DNA from 4 places in the Ectobacillus sp. OTK genome. Region 4 is predicted to be linked to each of the others. Evidence: riboswitches for the same ligand, from Rfam matches in the RefSeq annotation. Region 4 holds a riboswitch; each other region holds the start of a gene.
What was found. A riboswitch is a leader RNA that binds a small molecule or an ion and turns the genes downstream of it on or off. The one in region 4 is predicted to bind cyclic di-GMP.

Region 1: it holds a riboswitch for cyclic di-GMP, as region 4 does, so the genes downstream of both, AC6HZ4_RS16905 (amidase) here and AC6HZ4_RS25665 (hypothetical protein) in region 4, are expected to answer to the same signal.
Region 2: it holds a riboswitch for cyclic di-GMP, as region 4 does, so the genes downstream of both, AC6HZ4_RS19300 (ArsR/SmtB family transcription factor) here and AC6HZ4_RS25665 (hypothetical protein) in region 4, are expected to answer to the same signal.
Region 3: it holds a riboswitch for cyclic di-GMP, as region 4 does, so the genes downstream of both, AC6HZ4_RS26575 (YuzB family protein) here and AC6HZ4_RS25665 (hypothetical protein) in region 4, are expected to answer to the same signal.

The regions. Positions count from the first base shown of each region.
Region 1 is NZ_AP048547.1:3,396,828-3,401,352, reverse strand. It holds gene AC6HZ4_RS16915 (ATP-binding protein) at 1-619, shown strand, start outside; gene AC6HZ4_RS16910 (hypothetical protein) at 734-1,033, opposite strand; cyclic di-GMP riboswitch class I at 1,218-1,306, shown strand; gene AC6HZ4_RS16905 (amidase) at 1,354-2,223, shown strand; gene AC6HZ4_RS16900 (hypothetical protein) at 2,500-2,895, opposite strand; gene AC6HZ4_RS16895 (DinB family protein) at 3,277-3,786, opposite strand; gene AC6HZ4_RS16890 (spore germination protein) at 4,182-4,525, shown strand, end outside.
Region 2 is NZ_AP048547.1:3,899,956-3,904,480, reverse strand. It holds gene AC6HZ4_RS19305 (sensor domain-containing protein) at 1-1,137, shown strand, start outside; cyclic di-GMP riboswitch class I at 1,428-1,514, shown strand; gene AC6HZ4_RS19300 (ArsR/SmtB family transcription factor) at 1,720-2,022, shown strand; gene AC6HZ4_RS19295 (MFS transporter) at 2,265-3,422, opposite strand; gene AC6HZ4_RS19290 (TrkH family potassium uptake protein) at 3,745-4,525, shown strand, end outside.
Region 3 is NZ_AP048547.1:5,375,803-5,380,327, reverse strand. It holds gene lipL (octanoyl-[GcvH]:protein N-octanoyltransferase) at 1-515, opposite strand, end outside; gene AC6HZ4_RS26580 (RsfA family transcriptional regulator) at 680-1,384, opposite strand; cyclic di-GMP riboswitch class I at 1,710-1,798, shown strand; gene AC6HZ4_RS26575 (YuzB family protein) at 2,055-2,279, shown strand; gene AC6HZ4_RS26570 (HD domain-containing protein) at 2,591-3,898, shown strand; gene thmT (2-hydroxymuconate tautomerase) at 3,979-4,164, opposite strand; gene AC6HZ4_RS26560 (site-2 protease family protein) at 4,293-4,525, shown strand, end outside.
Region 4 is NZ_AP048547.1:5,173,716-5,178,240, forward strand. It holds gene corA (magnesium/cobalt transporter CorA) at 1-559, opposite strand, end outside; gene mgtE (magnesium transporter) at 885-2,231, shown strand; gene AC6HZ4_RS25665 (hypothetical protein) at 2,400-3,344, opposite strand; cyclic di-GMP riboswitch class I at 3,376-3,464, opposite strand; gene AC6HZ4_RS25670 (DMT family transporter) at 3,629-4,525, opposite strand, start outside.

The DNA.
Region 1 (4,525 bases), 1.8 Mb from region 4:
CATTCGTGGATTTGTCCAACTGTTAAGCAATCAAGAAGTCGAGAAAACAAATAAAGATTATATGAAGCTTATCATCAGTGAACTGGATAGAGCTGAGTCTATTATTGAAGATTACTTGTCATATGCAAGACCCCAGATTAATAAAAAAGAAGCAATCAAAATTGGGGAACTGATGAAGCAGGTTATCAATATCATTGAAGGTTTTACCATAATGAAAAATGTTCAAATTTCATATAACATAGAGGATTCCTTAGAGGTTATAGGCGACTCCAAAAAACTTGCACAAGTTTTCATTAATTTTCTAAAAAACGGGGTAGAGGCAATGCCGGATGGAGGAATGCTTCAAATATACGGTTATAAAAGAGCTGATAATGTCATCATTGAGATTGTTGATAATGGTGTGGGAATGGAAAAAGCGGAATTAGAAAGACTAGGGAACCCGTTTTATTCAACCAAAGAAAAAGGAACCGGTCTAGGATTAATGGTCAGTTATCGAATCATTGAAGCGATGGATGGAAAGATACAAGTTTTTAGCAGGAAGGGAAAAGGAACGAAATTTTCTATTATACTGCCTGCCATTAAGGAAAATGAGATTATTTTACAAAACAATTTGGTTTGAAGATTATTCTTTGTTTTCGACTGTTTTGACGGATACCACGCAAAAGGCAAAAACGCCTTGTGCGTGGGAGCACATTCTTCTTTAGGAGCAAGGGAGGCTGTGTCTGCTTTTTTATTAACGTGTATTCTGCTCTGACACGGAAATGGGAGAACCCGTAGAAGTATGTTGGTTGACCCATTCACGAGTTACATCAGAAACAGCCGGCCAGTTTGGAATCTGATTGCTATGTTGCTGAATCCAACTCATGCAAAACTGCGGGTCAATGTTATGCTGCTCGCATTGGGATAAGAAAGACTGAACGGTGGACTCGCTACAGTTCTCCCATGACCCGCAAGTTGTGCGCCAAATGTCCTCCATTGTATCCTGTATAGAAGGAGCAGCTGTAGAGTTCCTGAATTGGTTTTGATTTGGCATAGGAGTGCCTCCTTGTTATAAGATAGCATCGCCAGAGAAGATGCATACACAGTATGTCCAAAGAGCTCGAAATCATGCAAAGCTAACGTAGGTAAGACTAATCCGTATAACGAAATATTTTGTTTGGTTAAAAAAGTAAATGGACGGAAATTCTTAAGGTGCCGTATAATAAAGATATAAAATAGTATGAAAAAGGCAAACTTCACCGAAAGGGAAGGACGCAAAGCCGTGAGCCTAACCGCTGTGAAAGCGTATGGTCGTCAGGTTGCCAGGTTCTCGTTCTGTGAGTCTTGGCTGAGAGAATGGAGGACCTTTTGGTAATGAAAAAAATTATAATGTCAATAATTCTGTTTTTTGTACTTATGGCCGCTCCCGGCAATTTAAGCGCAGAAGCTTCTGCGTCAGATCGGGCAACATGGCTCTGGAATCCGTGGATGATAGTTAGTGATGAAGCCGGTACAATCGCTTTCCTTGAAAGCAAACAGGTAAATAAAGTATACATGCAGATTGACCGAGACATTCCTCTGAAGGTATATCGCAGCTTTATTGGAAAAGCCTTTGCAAAGGGAATACGCATTTATGCGTTAGATGGATCGGATGAATGGGTTGCGCCGAAAGGATATATGATCCAAAATCAAATGATGAACTGGCTTGGCAGATATCAAAGCGGCTCAACGTCTGCCCAAAAATTTGCGGGTGTTCATTTGGATGTTGAACCTTATTTATATAGTGGTTGGACAACGAATCAAGCCGATACAATCAAATCGTATCAATCTTTGTTAACGAAGGCGAAAAGCAGTGCGGCTGCTTTAAATCTTCCGCTTGAAGTGGACATGCCTTTTTGGTTTGATGGAATTCCCTATAAAAATACGTATGGAAAAGGGATGCTTGCTGAATGGGTCATCGCAAAAACAGACGGTGTGACGGTTATGGCATATCGTGATTCAGCACTAATGATTATTGATATCGTCAAAAATGAAATGGCACTTGCTAAAAAATATAGAAAATCGATTGTAGTTGGCATTGAAACCGGGAATACTGCTGAAGGTGATACAATTTCCTTTTTTGAAGAAGGCGAATCATACATGAATCGGGAACTCACAGCGGTGAAAAACTACTATGCGAGCAATTCTGCTTTAAAAGGTATAGCTGTCCATCATGTTGGCAGTTGGATGACGATGAAGCGGTAAAATAAAAATAGACTGAGATTAGTAGATTAGCAGTACAGACCAAATCTTGCGGTAGGTACTGCTATTTTTTACACTTTAAGAAAGTATAAATTTCCAGCTTGAAGCTCATTCGACGTAACAGGAAATTTTAGGAACAAAGTGTAAGTGCAACTACGCCTCTGTCTTCGCCCAAGGGCAGGGCTCGCCAATAGGCGAGTGTTCTTTATCAAAAGGCTCTGTTATCATTTGGTGTTGATTTTTAGCTAAGGTAAAAGACCGTTTAGTCTTTCTATAACTTTATTTTTCTATTGCTAATCTGAATACTAAAAGCGCAAGCACACCTGTCGCTGGAGTCATTACTATTGTTTCCAAGCTAGAGATTGATACTAAATTGCCTATTGTATTAAGCACCATAAGTCCAAATATAATCCATGTACCGACATTCACAGCTCTTTGGAACTTTCCTTTGAAAATATAGCCTGCTTTTGTAGCGATAATTGAAATAAATAGTATTTGAATTACTATCGATATACTTTCGAAGATGATTACATCTGTCTCACTCTTTAATCGTCCTCCCCATACGAAATTATTCGGTATAATTTTGAGGAGTATCAGAACGTGCATCAAAAGTGCTATTGTATTAATGAGAATTATCATATTGCTCGCTAACCTAATACTAATTATTTTTTTCATTCCCGACCTCTTTTATTGAGATATTTTAGTTGAAAATCTACAACAAACATTAATAGAGCTTATCAAAAAATAGGCAGGAACAACACCTCATCAGTGGAGCGTAGCTTGATGCGGGTGCCCAAGTCTTTAATTATCATCACATCTTTCTAACGATCTAGATAAGGAATGTTTTTGATTGCTTTAGAACGAATCGTCGAGCAGAAATTCCTTTTTATCTAGTTTTATATATTTAAAAGAGACGCCTTTAATAGAGGTATTATAGTCGGCTTAATTGGGAAGTAAACTTAGATTTTTGTAAATATAAAAAAGCCGATTTTTCTTCTCAATATAGAAATAATCGGCTTTTACTAGTTACATGTTTAAAAAATATTAGATTTCTTTTTACACGACTTCAGGAGCCTCCATACCAATTTGGCTCCATTCCTCCTTAGCAGGACCGTATATGCCTGGAACGATTAAGTCTGCTTGGCGCATAAGAATCGTCATTTGGCCGCGGTGATGGATTTGATGATTGATGAGAATAGAAAGAGCCATTCCCTTTGACCAATCGAATTGTCCGAACATGTTACAGGTTTCTCGCAGTGTTTCATCTGTCCACTGTGTTTGAACCGCTTTGGATAAGGCTTGACTCGCTTGGCGATATGCATCCGCGATTTCCTTTGCAGTAGTAGGAAGAGCGGTATTGTGGGAAGGTGCGTCAAAGGTTAAGCCTGTTTGTCCCATAATGCTTTGAAGAGCTGTGACGATATGCCAAGCAAGGCCGCCTAAGGTGCGATCATTCGGTTTAACTGCTTGCTTTAGAGACTCATCAGTTAATACATCAAGCACTTTTTGTGTAGAAGAACTTTCGAACTCCCACGCCTGAACAAACCCATCAATAGATAGAAACATACATGAATCCTCCTAATGTAAATTAATTTATACAATTATATTGTACAACTTTAAGTAAATATTTTCCATACATTCTTTTGTTGTCACCTTTACATATTGAACGCATTCATATTTTCACCTTTGTTTATATTTGCTTTTTCGAAAAGTTTCCTTGCACAACTATATAGCTTAGAGGAATAGAACCATGTTTAAGAATTGCCGAAAAGCAATAAGGTCGTATTAAGAATCATTTACAAAAAGATATTCAAGAAACGAGAAGTTTCATGGTAAATCCATCTAAATATGCATTTTTATCTTAAATGTATCAAAAAATAGGAAATGATTATGCTACATAACTAGAGAATACATCGAACAAGTCTTTCAGTGATGCTATAAACTTGGAGTGTTATAAGAACATGAACAGTGTATGGAACCGACTAATAAAAAAGAAAAAAAGAGAGCAAATCCTTTATCATAAAGAAACAGAAATAAACCTAAACAAACAGGAAATTAGTCAACATTTAGGTGAAAATCTTAAAAGTGTTAGGGAAGCTTTAGGTAACAGCAGTGACTTAATCATTCGTGAATTTAAAATGGGAAAACCTTACCTGCATAACGTTGCCCTGCTTTATATAAATGGCTTAGCGGATAAGGAGATCATAGGCAGTTTTATCATAGAAAGACTGATGAGTGACGTTCATCTTGAAAGTGATGCTCCTCAGCAGGCAGGTATAACATTTTCATATATCAAAGAAAAAAT
Region 2 (4,525 bases), 1.3 Mb from region 4:
AAAACGGGAAGAATACAAGGCGTTGAAGCTCTGCTCCGCTGGAATCATCCAGAATGGGGGACTGTGTCGCCGGCTGATTTTATCCCAATAGCGGAGGAGACCGGTCTTATCCATCCTCTGACAAAATGGGTTGTACAAACAGCTTGTAAGCAAATTCAGGCATGGAAGCAACAAGATATTGCACCTGTTCCCATTTCAATTAATGTAACGGCTAAGCTTTTTGTATCGGAGGATTTTGTCCGTAACATGCAAAATGCATTAGAGGAAACAGCAATTGAAGGGAACTGGATAGAGATAGAGATTACGGAAACATCCATTTTAGATAATGAGAGATTAGTTGAATTAAGCATCAACCGCTTAAAGAAGCTCGGTTTAAACGTTTCGATCGATGATTTTGGAACAGGTTATTCCTCCTTGGCTTACTTGTCTCACTTTAAGGTGGATACACTGAAAATTGATCGCTCCTTCATGCGGGACGTTATTACAAATCAATCCAATGCAACAATTGTAAAAGCAATTATTCACTTAGCGCACGGCCTAGGAATGAAGGTAGTTGCAGAAGGTGTGGAAACAACCGAACAAATTGATTTTTTAAGGGAACATGATTGCGATGAGCTGCAAGGCTATGTCTTCAGCAAGCCTGTTCCTCTTGCGGAGCTGATTCCGCTGTTAGCAAAAGGGGCCCTGCATTCAAATGAAGGAGATACCGTGAATCTCTATGCGCAAAAACGAAAACAGTTGCATGTTTCGCTGCTGTTTCCAATTCGCTCATATATGACAATTACTCGAATGAACGGCAAAGAGATTCGTTTAGATAAGACAGAGGTGTTAGTTGACGAACTTAGCGCAGATGGATTGAGCTTCTCGTCCTATCTTGGGCTTGCTATTCATACAGATGTGATTTTTGAGTTTGAGATTCAGCTTTTTAGTAAAATTCTTACTGTGTGTGGGTATATTATTTCCAAGGAAGAATTAAGTGATGGCACTTATCGATATGGTTTAGAATTTGTAATAGATGAAAAGGAACGCGAAGATTTAGCCGGCTTATTGAAACAGCTCCTGCTGCAAATGAAAATAAACCCATTTGTTCCGAATTGTAATATGGTGGAGTTGGAGCAAAAACAGGATATTTCCTAATGCTAGAAAGGATTGGCAAAGCGGGCAGCTTTGCCAATCCTTTCTTTGTTATTCTTTAATAAGGTGTAAATTTCCAGCTAGAAGCTAATTTGATGTATAGCGGAAGCGGCCTGCTTCAGTCTCCAGAATGAATTCTGTCATAAAAGGAAAAGAGTGCTTTATGTGATAGAATTCATTCTGTTTTTTTGTTTCTTATGGATGCTTCAAATAAATTATGTTATAATTTGTATATTAAAGTAAATGTTTCATCCTTTACCTTGGCATATATGCAAGAGATGTGTTTATATAGGTAAGGGCTTAGGCAAACTTATCGAAAGATAAGGATGCAAAGCTACGGGTCTAAGGTGCGAAAGCATGATGATTGCCAGGTTGTCATGGTTCTTTTTATTGGTCATCCTACAGCATGATAATACATACAATGTAACCCAGAAAGGACAGGAGACTACATACTCATGTCCTTTATTTGCCGGAGAGAATAATGGGTAATTATGACAAATAGAATTGTTATTTCATAATAATATATACCATGGTAGTACGGCCTTTGATCTTTTAGTTTGCTAGAAAGGAAAGAGGAGGAATTCGATGTTTAATTATGAAGTCGATACGAAGCGCTATGAATTGGTAGCGAATCAATTAAAAATAATAGCTCACCCTGTCCGTTTACAAATTGTTAAGCTATTAATTGAAAAAGGTGCACAAAGCGTGACGCAGTTGAATGTGTACCTTCATTTACCGCAGCCTACTTTGTCGCAGCATTTAGGAAAGCTCAAGTCCATTCAGACTGTACAGGCGAATCGAAAAGGAATTGAGGTATATTATGAAGTGGTGGATGAGCGTATAAAGGAGCTAATTTCTTTGCTTGAAGTGTCATTTATTGCAGGATAATACATAAGGATAAGTAAAAGCATCGATTAGGAAAATCTATTGTACAAAAACAAGCTGTGAAGAATTCTTACAGCTTGTTTTTGTATGTCGATTCCTTTATACATAGCGAGTAGAGATGCATTCCTTCAAAATCACGATAGGATCTAGATGGGATGATGGGTGGATCCAGCAACAATCAGAAAATGGAAAATGCCGCAGGGGGGTGAAGCATCCCCTGCGTTGAAATAATTAAGATCGTTTGCCTACACACTTTGCTCAACAGGACGGCTGTATTTTTTAGATGTAATATGGAACGCCCCGTAGCAAATGGCAGACACGCTGCAAAATAAAAATAAAATAAAGTAGAGATACGCAGTACCGGCATAGTCAATGATGAATCCCCCTGCTGAGTTTCCGATAATGCTGCCAAGTCCAGAGGTAACGGAGGCAAACACAGTTTGGTACGTTGCGCTTGTCTTCGTTGTTGAAAAGGATTGTACAGTTTCAACAGCGGCAGCAGTGAAAAGAGCAAAGCAAATACCATCAAGCAGCTGCATGGAAAGAACAACGAATAAGCTCGGAGACAAGGTTAACACGATACACTTTACGGCATACAAAATACCAGCGATGCATAGGACGAGAAATCGTCCTATTTTTTTGTTAAGTCTAGCGGCTATCCAAAACATCGGGACTTCAATAATTGCTGCTATTGCGTAAGCAGTGCCAATCCAGCCTTTATTGTAGCCCGATTCCTTGAAGTAGATGGGAAGAAAGCTAAAATTGATGGCAATTGCCATTGTCAATAGAAAGGAGACAGCCAGAAAGGCCATAAATGCTTTATTAAAAAATACCTGTTTGACCTGTCCTGTAAGAGAGATTGTCATCTTCTGTTTTTTTACTTTTGGAAAGCGAAGCAATGTAAGCAGAACGAGCGCACTGCAAGCCAGATAGAAAAAGAAGCTTTTATCATAGCCGATTTTTGCATATAAAAAGCCGGTGAGGAATGAGCCTAACGAAAATCCAAATGCACCCCAGGAACGGACGCTCCCGAAGGAAAAACCTTCCTTTTGCCCGATTTCCAATGCAATAGCATCGCCAATAGGCCCCGAAGGCGATTGTAGAATTGGCAGCAAGCAAGCGATGATGACTAAAGCAGCATAGCTATCAAATACATAATATCCGAGTGCAAGGAGGGGAGAAGCAATCGTTGAAATCATTAAGATAATGCGGTTGTCAGATAAACGGTCATTTATAATGCCCATGATTGGTTGAGCGATTAAACCGGTAATAGCTGCTATAGCCAGAATACCTCCGATAGCTGCAGGTGTAATTCCCTTATCGCTGAAATAAATACTTAAATATGGAGAATATGCTGACAGGCCGATGTAGTAAAAGAAGTAAAAAGTACTTATATTTCTCATGTTATTCCCCCAATTGGATAGGATAAATGCTGCCTGAAACAAACAGAAAAGGATGGATTGTGTGAAGGTACTGTTTTATCTAACAGTAGACAGCGCTTTCGTAAAGGTGTTGTTTTTGAAATATCCACAATTTGGTTAAATTATAATGTGAATTCTTAATAAATTAAATACTCTATTTGATTGAAACATCTATTATTTTGCTAATGTTAGATTCGTTTGTACGTATATTGATTTAGATAATGGAATTGTATCTTTTGTTTTTTTTCAGCCCTTTGCTATAATAAAACGTACTGATTTTGTAAATAATGAGGGACTTTTGCATATGACGTTTAAAGTAAAGACTATGAGTGAAAAGCTGTCTTCAGTGCAGCTGATTGTGTTGTTTTATTTCATAGCCGTAATGATTTCTACCGCTCTTTTACTTATTCCGGCGGCAAGAAATCCGGGTGTGGAGCTTTCTGTAGTGGATGCGTTATTTACAGCAGCAAGTGCTGTGAGTGTAACAGGCCTTACGGTTGTTTCGACGGCTGAAACGTTTAGTACAACCGGTTATTTTATTTTAATTTTCATTGTCCAGTTTGGCGGTATTGGCATTATGGCGCTCGGGACGTTTATTTGGCTCATTATGGGGAAGAAAATTGGATTTAAGGAACGGCAGCTCATTATGATTGACCAAAATCGTTCTACCTTCTCCGGGCTGGTACAGCTCATGCGGGAAATTCTGCGCATCATTATTACGATAGAGCTCATTGGGACAATCGTGCTGGGAACGTATTTTCTACAGTATTATCCAACGTGGCAGGAGGCCTATTTGCATGGATTGTTTGCTGCTGTAAATGCTGCGACCAATGCCGGTTTTGATATTACTGGTGAATCGATGGTTCCATATGCACATGATTATTTCGTACAGTCTGTTCATATCATTTTAGTGATTTTAGGAGCAATTGGCTTTCCTGTGCTTGTTGAGATTAAAGAGTATGTAACATACAAAGGAAAGAATCCGTATCGTTTTTCGTTGTTTACGAAGCTGACAACAAGCACCTTCTTTTTACTTCTCGGTATTGGGACATTTTTTATTTACTTTTTTGACCGTCATCATTACT
Region 3 (4,525 bases), 200 kb from region 4:
CCGCGAATACGGCGCTGTGAGATGCCGGCAAATTTTTTGCCGTCAATGCTTAGATCATAGCTGCCTGGGCAATAAGAGCCAACAATCTCTTTTGCCTCAATGACAGCATCATAATCATGAAGCATTTCCTGAATGAGCCCTAGCATTGCATCATAGCCAAGGTTAATATCAATGCTTTTATCGGCCTCGCGCAGGATAAGAGAGATGTTTAGTACCCCTTCATCCAACACAACCGCAAGGCCTCCTGAGTTACGTACGATCACATTCCAGCCCTGCTCCTTTAAAAAGCTTATCCCCTCCTGCAAAAACGGGAGTCTTGTATCCTGAATGCCGAGTACAATTGTATTGTGATGAACCCAAGAGCGCACTGTTGCAGGGGAGAGTCCGCTGCCGACTGTTGTACATAATGTATCATCCATTGCAAACGACTGCAGCGCTTGAAACTGCGGCCCTAAGCTTGATTGGTCAATGATGCGCCACTGGGGCTGGGATAAAATAGAACGATAGTCACGCATGCCTGTAGCCCCTTTATTATATTATAAGATTATAGAGTGTATTGGACAGCTGCCGACTTGCCTAGAGGGGAATCCCTTACGATAGCAAAACGGCCCGCGTCAGCTTTTCTTAGGTCATTATAACAAAAAAGAAGATAGCAATATAGCTATCTCCTCTGCGGCTATCATTCTGCAATTTTTTCAAGGTTTCCGTTTCGGTCCATTCGGAAGCTGGTTGTAGGGCGCTCCTCTTCATCCATGAGGGCGAGCTTACGGGCCCGATTCATAATCTTCATCATTGTTTCGTAATCTTCCTGAATCGTTGTTGCTTCTTGCTCTAGCTTCGCAATTTTGCCTGCTAGCTCTTCATTTTTATGCATATATTCAGCAATTTCTTTTTTTAGTCTTTCATTTTCACGTTCCAATGCGGTAACCTTTACGTCTGAGTTTCCTAAAGACTGCAGGAAGCGGATGACATCTGCCATTGTAAGAGAACTAGTTCCTCTCGGATCGAGATCAGTAGTATCCGTCATCGTGAAGGAATTCTCTTCTAATAGAACTGTATTTTCTATGATTTCACCTGCTTCCATATCAACTGTACGCACGACAGGAGTCGGGGGTGTATACAGCAGCTTTTTCTTTGCGTGATCTCCGCCAATTGCACGCATCTTTTCCTTGCGGTGCTTTTTCGCTACCTGCAAAGCTTTTTCATAGTTATAGCGCACAACCGCATTCCAGCGAAATCCACAAGCCGCTGATGTGCGATTTAGCTTATCTCCTACTTCCTCAAATGCGTTTAATTGTGTGCTTCCTTCACGGACATGGCGCAATACTGTTTCTGCTAAAAGTAAATCATCTTCTTCTGTCCAAGCATCTTGTCTTATCTTCATAGAGTCATCTCCTTAATCCCTTTTTAAAATGCTTTTCTATCTTTAGGATGGACGGAAATGAACGGTTTTATACAAACCTTTCAAAAATATGGTAGATTATTTCCTGAAATGTAGAACTTTGATTTCCTAGTAAAAAATGAATACCATTTTTGAAAAATGCTATTTCTCTTTCAGTTTAGTTTTTTCAGATCAGCTGGCATCAGAAAATATACACAGTAAATGAGAAAAAGCGTATATACTTTCTTGATAAAAAAAGCTATAATATGTCCATGCTTACATAACATTCTCTATTGGAGAATACCCCACTACATTTTTATATCACGTGATATGAAAAAGGCAAACCTGATTGAAAAGCAGGGACGCAAAGCTTAGAGCCTAAGGAAGAGATTCTTCTATGGCTGTCTAGCTGCCATGCTTTTTAACACTCATGCCATGTATGGTATATTTTGGATAAATATAAGATTGCAAAGCAGGCAGACACAGTATATAGCTGCCTGCTTTGTTATGCGGCAGAAACATGGCTATTCTTGATCATAGCCTTGTCCTGAAGGAATCATACAGGATGGCTTGCAACATTTCAAAAAGAACGGTAAAATACCTTTTAGCAAATCATGCAGCGGTGCATACTAATACATGCGAAAAGTTTGAGGTTGAGAAAGGATTGTGCAGGATGGCAAATGAATTTCGGGTGTGCGATGATTGTCAGGCCACAAATTTAAAAACATTACTTCCGCGGTTAAAGAAGGTAGATCCGAATGCGGATGTGAAAATTGGCTGTCAGTCGTATTGTGGTCCAGGGCGCAAAAAATCATTTGCGTTCGTAAATAATCGCCCTGTTTCGGCACCAAATGAAACTGAATTGATTAAGAAAATTGAGGATAAACTAGGAAAATAAGGAAAGCACTTCTCAGTAGAGGAAGTGCTTTTTTGCATAAGTTAAGAAAGTGTAATTTTAGGGGTACTATCTAGCTCCCATGACCTGTTTGCTGCGGGGAAAGGACTCTGCCCGCCGAGGCAAAAAGCGCCTCAATGTGCAGAGGACTGTCTCCCTCGGGAGCAGGGCGGACGGTGTCCGCTTTTCTTAATGTTTACTTTATATATACTATTTGTATCTGATTGAATAAAAATGCATAGGCAGGTCTTTCTCATTCTGTTATTCCTTCGGTATAATATATATGACAGTAGTAAAGAAAGGGGGTACCTTAAATGGTATATCCCAATGGCAAAATGAATGAAAAAAAGGTATTTAAGGATCCTGTACATAAATATGTTCACGTGGATGACCAAATCATTTGGGATTTGATCGGAACAGCAGAGTTCCAAAGGCTGCGCCGTGTAAGGCAGCTTGGTACAACATTTTTTACGTTTCATGGGGCGGAGCACAGCCGATTTAATCACTCGCTTGGTGTATATGAAATCATTCGCCGGATGATTGACAATGTGTTTGATGGAAGACCGGCATGGAACGCTGAAGATCGTTTGCTTTGCCTATGCGCTGCACTTTTACATGATGTTGGACACGGGCCATTTTCGCATTCCTTTGAAAAGGTGTTTCATCTTGACCATGAGCATTTTACGCAGCGCATCATTCTTGGCGATACAGAAATTAATCAAGTGCTGCGGGAGGTTGACCGCGAATTCCCGAAAAAGGTAGCAGAGGTTATTGCGAAAACCTCTGATAATAAGCTGGCTATTAGTATGATTTCCAGTCAAATTGATGCAGACCGAATGGATTATTTGCTTCGCGATGCTTATTTTACTGGGGTCACCTACGGAAATTTTGATATGGAGCGTATTTTGCGCGTCATGCGTCCGCACGGGGATCAGGTTGTGATTAAGTACAGCGGTATGCATGCGGTGGAGCATTATATTATGAGCCGTTATCAAATGTATTGGCAGGTGTACTTTCATCCGGTCACACGCAGTGCGGAGGTTATTTTAACAAAAATTTTGCACCGGGCGAAGGCGCTTCACAAGCAATATTACTCATTCAAGCATCAGCCTGTTCATTTCTACTCGCTGTTTGAGGACGAGGTTACGCTTGAAGATTACTTGAAGCTTGATGAAAATATTATGTACTATTATTTCCAAGTTTGGCAGGAGGAAGAAGATACGATTCTAAGCGACCTCTGCCGCCGTTTTATTAACCGAAATTTATTTAAATATGTAGATTTCACAGAAAAATATCACGGCTTAAATAATTGGATGGAGCTAAGCAGCTTATGCAAGAAGGCTGGCATTGACCCGGATTATTATCTAGTTGTGGATTCTACCTCTGACCTGCCCTATGATTTTTACCGAACAGGTGAGGAAGAGGAGCGTTTGCCGATTATGCTGCTGATGCAAAGCGGCGAGCTGCGCGAGCTGTCGCGTGAATCAAGCATTGTTGAAGCCATTACAGGCAAAAAACGCATGGATCAAAAGCTTTTTTATCCATATGACACTTTGTACGAGGATGGACGGAAGGGAAAAGTGAAGGAGAAAATTATTAGCATCCTAGAAGGAAAAGGGTAGCAAAAAAAGCGGACAGGCCTGTTTGCAAAAAAGAAAGACCTCCAAGTGAGGTCTTTTCAACTTTTATACAAAAGGAGTTCCTATTCGTCACTTAAACGCTTTCCAGCGATTGCATAGTTGTTTTTCGTCATTTCATCAATGAATATAACAACCTTTTCAGCTGGTGCGCCTGTTGTTTCAACGACTGCAGCTGTTACCTTTTCAGCGAGAGCTTTCTTTTGCTCTTCTGTACGGCCTTCCAGCATTTTAATTGTAACATATGGCATAATTACCACTCCTTTTTATGTAAATTCAGTACTATTATATCGAATTTTGTCAGATAGGACTCAGAAAACAGACATTTTCTTTATATTTTTGGTATGCTTACGGTAAAGCTTAAAAAAGGAGATGAATAATGGATCATTTATTTGTTTACCCACTGCAGCAAATCCCGCTTGTCGTGTTAGCAATAGCGGCAGCCCTTTCGCTCCATGAATTTGCTCATGCCTACGTTGCGTATAAATTTGGAGATCCCACGGCAAAACAGCAAGGACGGTTAACGCTTTCACCGCTGGCCCATCTTGATATAATCGGGACGCTTGCCATTTTCCTGCTTGGCTTCGGTTGGGCACGCCCGGTTCCTGTGAA
Region 4 (4,525 bases):
GATGAAGATGCAATAAATCTCCTCTTATAATAAAAGTTTCATTAATCAAAGCAGACATGGCACCCCTTCGCCCATGTCTTTCCAGACCTTGAATCCGCTCTTCAATGGCGTAAACAATAGGAAAATACGTATCTACCAGTTTGTCCATAACTTTATGTGCTGCGTCCGTTGGTCCTTTTTTCTTTATATCTTTTAAGTGCCGAAAGTATTCCCAAGCAGATTCGACTTCATGTAATTCATCAAAGTGGAAAGAAACAATAAAATTCTTTCCTATAAATAAATCCACTTCACTCGTTTCCAATGTACTATCATTGATTGCGTGAACCACTAAAAAGCTGTAATCATCATAATACTCCAACTTTGCCCGCTGTAAATGATGAAGACAATCTTCAATAGCTAATGGGTGGAATTGAAAATATGTATCTAATAATTGTGCTTCTTCTTCTGTTGGCATGTTAAAATCTACCCAGTACCACTTGATATCATTTCTTTTAAGAATGTCTAACCCTAAATCGCTTAAAATTTGATGATCATGCGTAACAGCTAATACACGAATCAAGTGCTTATACCTCCACATCTTTTTTTCCAAATTCCCTTAGGCAAATATAGCAACCAATATTATAAAAAGCAAATTCCGGCCGGAACACTTCCCATTGGCGCGGATGTCACGTTAACCTTATTTTTTGCATTTGAATATCAGGAATCATTATTATATATTGGGGTTAAGAATACTTGTTTGGCTTACTGGTTCCCCTGTTCTTTTTAGTTCCCTCTTACTTTGCAATGGATTGTAGGAATAATAAGAAAAGGCAGTTTGAATGTTTTTTATTACTGTTTGAGGGGCTCGTATTTTATTTACTTAAAAGGGATTGGTGGTTAGAAATATGAAAGAGGACCAATTAACTCTTCAAATTATAAAGGCACTAAAAGAAGGGAAAAAGAAAGAATTCCAGACAATATTGGAAGAGCTGCAACCTTATGATATAGCACGATGTTTTGAAAACCTTCCGGAAAAACATCATACGCGTTTTTTATTGTTTCTTTCTTCCGAACAAATTGCTGAGCTAATTCAGGAACTTGAAAATGAAATTCAGTTAAAAGTTCTCACTAAATTAGGGATTGAAAAATCAGGACAAGTTATGGACTTAATGGAAAATGACGATTTAGCCTCACTGCTTGAGAACCTATCTCCTGATAAAATAGAGGAGTTTCTTTCTGGAATGAAACAAGAAGAAGCTCAAATCGTTCAAAATATCATGAACTACCCTCCTGAGACAGCAGGACGATTAATGACAAATCGTTTTGTATGGATTCCTCAACATTATACAATTCGGGAAACAGTCGATAAACTCAAAATATTTGCTGAATTCTCTGAAACCATAAACTATGTATATGTGATTGATAACGATAAGAAACTTGTCGGAGTTGTATCTTACCGAGATATAATTTTAGCAGATGAAACGGATAAAATTCAGGATGTTATGTACAGCCGTGTGATTTCTGTTTCTGCTAATGCGGACCAAGAAGAAGTAGCTCGTGTAATTGAACGTTATGACTTTTTAGCAGTTCCTGTTGTTGAGAACAACAATGAGCTTGTGGGAATTGTAACGGTTGACGATATTATTGATGTTTTCATTAAGGAAGCGAATGAAGATATTGAAAAACTTTCGGCATCTGGAAAAGCAATAGACTTTGATACAAAGGCACTTGTTGCTGCATATCGCCGTCTCCCCTGGTTAATTTTACTTTTATTTATCGGAGTAGTATCAGGAACCATCATTAGCGGTTTTGAAGAAACATTGTCAAAGGTAGTTGCTTTAGCATTTTTTATGCCTATGATTGCAGGAATGACCGGAAATACAGGTACCCAATCTTTAGCTGTTGTAGTAAGAGGACTCACTACCCGTGACATCGATAAAGGTATGATTTTGCGACTCATTTTTCGGGAATTTAAAGTTGGCTTGATAATAGGCATTACCTGCGGAATATTAATTTCAATAATAGCTTTTATTTGGAAAGGGAATCCAATTTTGGGGTTAGTGGTTGGAAGTTCATTAATCATGACTTTAATAATAGGAACTTTATCTGGAACTATTATTCCTATTATATTATATAAATTTAAAATAGATCCAGCAGTGGCTTCTGGTCCATTGATTACAACATTGAATGATATTTTATCACTACTGATTTATTTTGGAATTGCAACAATGTTTATTTCAAAATTAATGTAGGGATACCGTCACATGCCCATCAAATCAAGAAGATCATAGCAATTCCATATGAAAGATTAACACTATCTAAAACACTAAGAAGCATACATACCTATACTTAAAAAAAATTGCCCAAATAGACAAAAAAAAGAAGGAGACTTCCTCCTTCCTTCTTTTTCGGATAGAAAATTACTCTTCGTCTTCATCCTCGTCTTCTTGAGTTTCCTCTGCAGATTTATGCTCTGCTTCTAACTCTTGTCCACCTATAAATTCAACTTCAATTTTTAATTCTGCAAAATCCTCAGTACCAAGAACCTGCTTCACCTGGTCAACTAACTCCTCATCTGTCATATTTGGAGTTAAAGCCAATCGTTCAACGATCGTTCCAGAGTCCTTGATTCCAATTTCATCCTTGATTTTGGTTTCAGATCCTTCCCTTGAAATTTCATATTCCAATTCGAATTCACGATCAGCCGCATCGACTAGCTCTATTTCAAGCTCTTCTACTTCATTTTTATTGGAAACTCCATCACCGTCAGAATCTTCCTTATAATCTTGTAAACCATCATTATCACTATCGGAATCGTTCGGATTATAGCCTAGATCAAATTCAACAGAGTTTTCTAGTTTATCTGTATCTTTATCTTCTTCGCCATCAACTAGGCCGTCCTTATCTGAGTCACTATTAATAGGATCCGTTCCTACTACGAATTCCTCTTTTGTGTTTAACTCATCGGAGTCATTGTCTTCTTCTGCATCTTTAACCCCATCTTTATCGGTATCGGCTTTTAATGGGCTTAAATCCGCTTCGATTTCCTGCAGATTTGTTAATTGGTCCTTGTCATTATCCTCTTGTCCATCAGACAATTTGTCTTTATCTGTATTTTTTGATATTGGATTTAGGTTTAATTGATACTCCTCAAGATTATTTAATCCATCCTTATCGTTATCCTTTGCTGCAACATACTTTCCGTATCCTAAATGATATTTCTTTTGCCAATCGTCAGGAATCCCATTCTTATCTTTGTCGACCTTCGCGGCATTTTTTTGATCTTTCCCTTTGGCATCAGCAACACCTAGCCCTTGAGAAAATATCAATGACGCGGCTAATGCTCCTACAACTACCTTTTTCATGTACATTCACTCCTCTAATTTTTTTCCTGTGAACGGCAACTGGCTGGCTTGATAGCATTCGCTATTTTAGCCCCTAAAGTTTTGCGTCCCAAGCTTTCACAAGGTTTGCCCTTAATCTAATTATAGTAATTTACCGGGTTTTAGTATAGGGTAAAATATTACAATTAGTTGATATAATAGAGTTTGTTATCACCATGCAGGAGGCTGTCATCATATTAGATTGATCACAACAAGAAAACGGCAGGGAGAAGCCTCCCTGCCGTTACTCTATTTTGACGAAATACTCATATTCTATTAACTTGCCCTGCATGACTCTGTTTTGGTTCCCTTACCACCATTAAAACACCGCTAAGAATTAGGATAGACCCTATCCAAAACGTTCCGCCTATATTCTCTTCTAGAATAAGCCATCCGAGCAATGCTCCAACTAAGGGTTGAAAAAAGAAAAATAACCCGCCGCTTGATGCCTCAAGCAGCTGGAGCCCTCGATTCCAAAGCAGAAATCCGCCAGCCGTCGAAACAATACCCAAATACAAGACTCCGCCCCAAATAGCCGGATGAGCCAGCTGGTGGATAGGTATTTCGTGTAATCGCCCCAAAACAAAAGGAGTCAGCGACACTATGGCAACTAAGGCTGAATAGGCCGTCACCACAATTTGCGAGTAATGACCTGGAACACGTTTTACCAGGACAGACATAAGAGCCCATGTTAAAGCAGCAACAAGCAGCGAAATACCGCCAAGCTGGTTGGACATATCCGTATGACTATTCCCAACAATAAGCAATACCCCTGCTGTTGCTAAGCAAACAGACAATCCCTTTTTCATATTCAACTGCTCTTTTAATAGAAGACGGGCAAAAATAACCATAAATGCTGGTGTCGAGGAGGTGATAATTGCCCCCATTTGTGCCGAGGATAATTTGGTTCCGATTTCCTGAGTGACGATGGAAATCGTGTTGCCGATGAGTCCAATGGCTATGATTAATGGAAGGTCCCGTCTATGAATCCGCCATGATTGCCGCGTTAGCAAGCCGATAATGAAAAGTGCGATAATAGCCACCAAATAGCGCATCCATACTAGCTCCAATGGCGGTATGACCGATACTACAACCTTAACAACGACATACATACCGCCCCAAATGCTGGCGGCCAAAGTTAAATATATAGAACCTAACAAGGT